Linked DNA regions of Pedobacter sp. W3I1. The protein of the gene in region 1 interacts with the protein of each later gene in a pairwise test. Links are inferred from orthologs where the notes say so. Each region holds a gene or a part of one and is shown on either strand. Other genes may lie near its edges. The genes, in order: QF042_RS20885 and ftsA.

Region 1 (3,159 bases):
GGTGGTGTGCAACAACGCAGAGAAAAGCATAAAGTGAAAACCATTGGAAACCCATATAACTTAACGATGGTTCTGGGTCATCAATTGCGTCGCGGTTTAAACTTATTGAAATAAAAGAAATTCTTACAAAAGCCAATACCACACAGGCCGTAGCGTGTACACCCATGGTATCATAAAAAGCATCAAGTGTTAAGCCTGTTCCAAAAGCCAGTAAATACAACAAAATGTTGGGTATGCCGAAGGGAAGCAGGAGTAAAAATAATACATAAATGAATGGTGTTGAAAGATCATAAAAGCCCATATTCTTAAGCAAGAATATCTGCACAAAAAGTAGTAAAAACCACCTGATCACATTTACAATTATGATTCTACTATTCATTCGGTTTAACTAAGCTTTCCAAAGCCTTTTGCTCTTCGGCTTTTTTATCTTTAACCACATATACATATTGCAATGTGCTAAAGTCAGTAAATAAATTTAATTCTGCTGATAAGAAATTATCATTCGTGGCCACATTTGCCTTGCTGATTTTTCCAACCAAAATCCCGGCAGGAAAAGATCCGTAACCAGAAGTAATCACACTATCACCAACGTACATTTTAATATGGTTGGGCACCTCTTTAACAAATGCCTTTTTAATATCGAAATTTCCGTCGCCCCAAACTAATGAGCCAAGCGCATTATTCTTTTTCAAGGTTACACTAATCTTAGTGTCTTTATGCAATAGCGATTGGATCGTTGCTAAATGTGCAGAAACATCACGGATAAAGCCAACTACTCCACGTTGAGGCGCGATAACGGCCATGCCGCTTTTAATGCCATCAACAGTGCCTTTATTAATGGTCATTACGTTATTGCGTAAAGTGATCGAATTTTTAACCACTTTGGCTGCCAGATATGTGTATTGCTGATTGGTAACCGTATCTATTACCTTTACATCTTTGGCTGTATCTACCGTAGTTAATCCCAGTAACTGGCTTTTAAGCTTAGCGTTTTCTGCAGCAAGGCTATCGTTAACCATACCCAGGTTTAAATATCTTTTAAAAACATTTAACCTTTCGTATGCAGTGCCAACTACCTCATTGCTTGAGTTTAAGGTTACGCTTCGCTGATAGGAGTTGTTTTTCACCGTTAGGTAGATCCCAACAATAAAAAAAATGATAAATAAGAAAAATGCGTTGTATCTGCTGATGAAAATCCAAAGGTTACGCATCCGAGTAATTGAGTTGGGAGTTAAAAGTTTGGAGTCTGAGTGGAAAACTCCAAGCTCACAACCCCAAACTCCAAACTAAATGTTATTGCATTAAGAATTTATATCCACCAATATTTTTAAGGGCGATGCCAGTTCCACGAACTACAGCACGAAGCGGATCTTCTGCAACGTGAACAGGTAATTTTGTTTTAGCAGCTACACGCTTATCTAAACCTCTTAACAATGCACCACCACCGGTTAAATAAATACCAGTTTGGTAAATATCTGCCGAAAGTTCTGGAGGAGTAATCTCTAAAGCTTTTAAAATGGCTTCTTCAATTTTAGAGATCGACTTATCTAGGCAGTGTGCAATTTCGGTATATGATACAGTGATCTGTTTGGGTACACCGGTCATTAAATCGCGACCTTGAACCGCGAAATCGGCAGGAGCATCCTGTAACTCAGGTAAAGCTGCACCAACTTCAATTTTAATTTTTTCAGCGGTACGGTCACCAATCATAATGTTGTGTTGGCGGCGGATGTAGTTTACGATATCAGAGTCGAAGTTATCTCCCGCAACGCGGATAGATTGATCGCACACGATACCTGATAAAGCGATAACCGCAATTTCTGTCGTACCGCCACCTATATCGATAATCATGTTACCCATTGGCTCTTCTACATCAATCCCGATACCTACGGCAGCTGCCATTGGCTCATGAATTAAGTATACCTCTTTAGCCCCGGCAATTTCAGCAGAATCGCGCACAGCACGTTTTTCTACTTCAGTAATACCAGATGGAATACAGATTACCATACGTAAAGAAGGAAACATCCAGCCTTTACCGCCATTGAGCATACGGATCATCCCTTTAATCATTGCCTCAGCAGCATTGAAATCAGCAATTACACCATCCTTTAATGGGCGTACGGTTTTAATATTATCGTGGGTTTTACCCTCCATTTGCATTGCCTGACGACCTATAGCAATGACTTTGTTTGTAGTACGATCAAAAGCAACGATAGATGGCTCATCTACAACTACTTTGTCGTTATGTATAATCAGGGTATTCGCTGTGCCTAAATCGATGGCAACTTCTTGCGTAAACCAGTTAAATAATCCCATGTATAAGGTATGTTTTCTTTATTTTATCAAATCTATACTATTCCTAATGTAAAAATAGCTTTTTTATTGTTTTAAGTTTTATTTTCTTCAGTTATTAAATTGTTTTTAAGGCAATTAAAATGTTTAGAGAATAAAAACCTATAATTCTTAGGTTAAAGCACTCCAGCTATCCGTTCAATCCGACGGAAAATCGGAAACCATTGCTGTCGGGTTTAGTTTATTTGGATCCGGCTTTTCTAATTTCCTCCCCCTGCCCCCTCCAAAGGGGGAAGCCCCTCAAAGTTTCATACCTGCATGGTGAATTTGAGCTTTCGATAGGTAAAACCCTCTGCCTTTAAACCCTCTACCTTCTACCTTTCTAATGTTTAAAGTGTCTTATCCCAGTGGTTACCATTGCAATACCTTTTTCGTTTGCTTTCGCTACAGAATCAGCATCTTTAATCGATCCACCTGGTTGCAGAACAGCTGTAATTCCGGCTTCGGCAGCAATTTCAACACAGTCAGGGAAAGGAAAGAAAGCATCAGAAGCCATTGCAGCACCCTTAACACTGAATCCGAAAGAGGCTGCTTTTTCAATCGCTTGTTTTAAGGCGTCAACACGGGAAGTTTGACCAACCCCGCTTGCAATTAAAACATCATCCTTAACCAAAACAATGGTGTTCGATTTAGTATGTTTTACAATTTTGTTAGCAAAGAACAGGTCTTTTAGTTCTTGTTCAGTTGGTGCTTTATCGGTAACGGTTGTCATTTGCTCCGGACCTTCGATAATTAAATCTTTGTCCTGCTCAATTACACCGTTTAATAATGTTTTAAATTGTTTTTTGCTCAATTCAACCTCGTTGC
Region 2 (3,268 bases), 130 kb from region 1 along the record:
ACCCTCAGCGGCAAAACTACCCATAATGGCTACGCCACTATCTTTCATTACGGTACGCACATCCTTAAAATCCACGTTGATATAACCCGGAACGGTAATGATTTCTGCGATACCTTTTGCAGCTGTTGTTAAAATATCATCGGCCTGACCAAAAGCAGAACCTAAGGTTAAGTTTCCGAAGATTTCTCGCAGGCGATCGTTAGAGATAACCAGGTAAGAATCTACATATTTCTTCAACTCTTCCATTCCCTCGTCGGCCTGCAGTCTACGTCTTTTTCCTTCGAAAGAAAATGGTGTAGTAATGATGGCCACAGTTAAAATATCAAGTTCTTTAGCTGCTTTCGCAATGATTGGAGAAGCGCCTGTTCCGGTACCACCACCCATTCCTGCTGTAATAAAAAGCATTTTGGTTGTACTACCTAACATTGCCTTAATATCATCTATATTTTCTATAGCTGAGTTTTTACCAACCTCAGGGATAGAACCAGCTCCCATTCCTTCGGTTAAGCTAGCCCCTAATTGTACCTTGTTAGGTATAGGACTAGATTCCAAAGCCTGGGCATCTGTATTACAAATAATAAAATCCACACCAGTAATACCAGACAGGTACATATGGTTCACTGCGTTGCCGCCACCGCCTCCAACACCAATTACCTTGATGATTGAAGACTTATCTTTTAACATTTCGAACTGCATATCTTTATGAATCAGTTGTTTAAAAATTTTTAAATTCTGTTCATTACTCAATGTAATATTAACACTTTTTCAACAGACGTTTTCCACAACTGTTAATAATGTGGAAAACTCATCTTTTGTGGAAAAATAATTAACTTTTTAAGTAATCTTCATCGCTTACATTCATGTCGTCCTGAATGAAAGTTCTTGTTTTTGCCAGTAATTTATCGAACAAACCTGGTCCGCGTTTCTCTTTTTCTTTTGCTGTTTTTGGTTTTTCTACAAAAACACCAGGCTGTTTCATTTCTTCAATTAATTCTTCTGCTTTCTGGATTCCTTTGATCAGTAAACCTACACTGGTTGCATACATCGGGCTTTTCAGGTCATCATAAATGGCTTTAGGCATATCTTCATACTTAGATAAGTGCTCGTTCGGGTAACCAATACGGCAATCTAAACCGGTTACATATTCAACCGCCTGAGATAAGTGTTTTAATAAAGCACCGCCACCTGTAATTACAATACCACCGATCAGTTTTTTCTCGTATCCGGAAGATTTGATTTCGTAATACACGTGTTCAATAATCTCTTCCATACGGGCCTGAATGACGTAAGCCAGGTTTTTAACCGAAATTTCTTTTGGTTCACGGCCACGTAAGCCCGGAACACAGATAATTTCGTTTTCCTTATTTTCCTCAGCTAATGCCGAACCAAAACGTGTTTTTAACAACTCAGCCTGGTTACGCATTACAGAGCAGCCCTCTCTAATATCTTCAGTAACACTATTGCCACCAAAAGGGATAACTGCCGTGTGACGGATAATACCTTCGTGGAAAATGGCAATATCTGTAGTACCACCACCAATATCAACCAATGCAATACCAGCTTCTTTTTCTTCCTCGCTCAACACCGATTCAGAAGAAGCCAATGGCTCAAGAATTAAATCCTGAGTTTGCAGGCCTGCATTGTTTACACATTTGATAATGTTTTTCACAGCCGTAACCTGTCCGGAGATGATATGGAAGTTAGCTTCAAGGCGAACCCCTGCCATACCGATCGGATCTTTGATTCCCGGCTCGTTATCGATGGTAAATTCTTGTGGCAATACATGAATGATTTCCTCACCCGGTGGCATTACCAGTTTAAACATATCATCAATTAACTTATCGATATCTTTTTTACCGATTTCGTTGTTTAATTCTCTTCTTGTTAAAATTCCTCTGTGCTGTAAGCTCTTAATGTGCTGACCAGCAATACCCACATTTACCACCTGTATCTCTACATTGGATTGTCCGCTTGCTACTTCAACTGCTTGAGCAATACCCTGTACGGTTTTTTGAATGTTAGAAACCACTCCACGTGTCACTCCCGCCGATTCTGCCTTGCCTATTCCTAAGATTTCTATCTTACCGTGTTGTGTTCTACGACCAACGATAACACAAATTTTTGTAGTACCGATATCCAATCCTACTACGATGGGCGACTGACTGGTAAATTTTGCCTTGTCCATATTCGTTAATTTTGCTGAGTTTTATATTGTTTTTCCAGGGCTCTGATTTCTCTCTCTCTTGCTTCTTTCTCTTTTTTTAATTGAGCCTCAGATTTTGCCGGCTTTGGCTGTGTTGTTACCGTTTGCTTCGGTTTGTCTTTTTTATCCGCAGGTTTCGTTTCCTTTGGTTTTGTAGCTGACGTAACCGCCGGCTTTTTTATTGCTGTTTTAACTGGTGTTGTTTTTTTCGGCTCTACCTTTTTAGGTGCGGCTTTTTTAACTTCAACCTTTTTGGCCTCTACTTTTTTTGGTTCTGGCTTTTTAGGCTCAGTCTTTTTGGGCTCTTCCCGTTTAGGCGCCGGCTTCTCAGCTTCATCCGCCTCCGGGCGATCATCCATTGCTGCAACAATTGTGTTTTTAATCAACGAGTCGGTCACGCTTCGCTGTATCCTCAAACTATCGGCTGCAGAAATTGTTTTTGCTTTTCTTCCTATTTCTGTAGAATCTCTTTTTTCGCAGACAATCTGGTTGGTGTATTTAATGTTGATGGTTTTATACGTATCCCATCCTACCTGTGGCATTGCTTTTTTATAAAACAACAACAGGTTTTTCATTTTCTTTTCTAACGAATCTGCATTACCTAAAATGATGCGTTGGTTGCCCACTCTAGGAATCAGCTCGATATCATTTTTCTGATCAACCACAATTTGTTCAATCTGTGAATCCCAAAGGGTATCTTTTTTAATGTACTGTGCAGTTTTATATAAATCTCTTGCCAATTGTGTATGCAAGGTATCTACACGGCTACCAAAAACCTCTGTGATATGTCCTGTTGCCACAAGCACATTAGCCGTGAAGTTTGATGAAGTAGGCATTTTTAGTCCATCATTATCAATATAAAAATCCTGTCCGTTCTCATTCAATATGCGGAGGATAGGCTGACGTTGTTTTACCTCAATGTGCAGTACACCATCCATATCTACGTAAACCTTTGCAAAGCCGATATAAGGGTTAGATTGCAGTTTTTTCTCGATCTTATGAATATTGATATTTTCGAGGTTGCGACCTAAAAGAACACCCTGATCTTCTTTTAAAATGGCATCG

What was found.
Region 2: the proteins of QF042_RS20885 (region 1) and ftsA interact in binary tests that used the Escherichia coli proteins (3 or more experiments, as listed by UniProt). The link is inferred for Pedobacter sp. W3I1 from one-to-one orthologs.

The regions. Positions count from the first base shown.
Region 1 is NZ_JAUSXN010000001.1:5,100,892-5,104,050, reverse strand. The notes cover bases 306-3,130. They hold QF042_RS20885 (rod shape-determining protein), read right to left. Parts: upstream 2,317-3,130; coding sequence 1,294-2,316; downstream 306-1,293. Other genes in these bases: mreC (rod shape-determining protein MreC), read right to left, coding at 372-1,211; QF042_RS20895 (hypothetical protein), read right to left, coding at 306-379. Outside these bases: more of QF042_RS20895, read right to left, coding at 1-305. UniProt on the Escherichia coli protein: Forms membrane-associated dynamic filaments that are essential for cell shape determination. Acts by regulating cell wall synthesis and cell elongation, and thus cell shape.
Region 2 is NZ_JAUSXN010000001.1:5,235,203-5,238,470, forward strand. What follows is about bases 7-2,940. They hold ftsA (cell division protein FtsA), read right to left. Parts: upstream 2,186-2,940; coding sequence 827-2,185; downstream 7-826. Other genes in these bases: ftsZ (cell division protein FtsZ), read right to left, coding at 7-696; QF042_RS21505 (cell division protein FtsQ), read right to left, coding at 2,191-2,940. Also shown: more of ftsZ, read right to left, coding at 1-6; more of QF042_RS21505, read right to left, coding at 2,941-3,268. UniProt on the Escherichia coli protein: Essential cell division protein that assists in the assembly of the Z ring. May serve as the principal membrane anchor for the Z ring.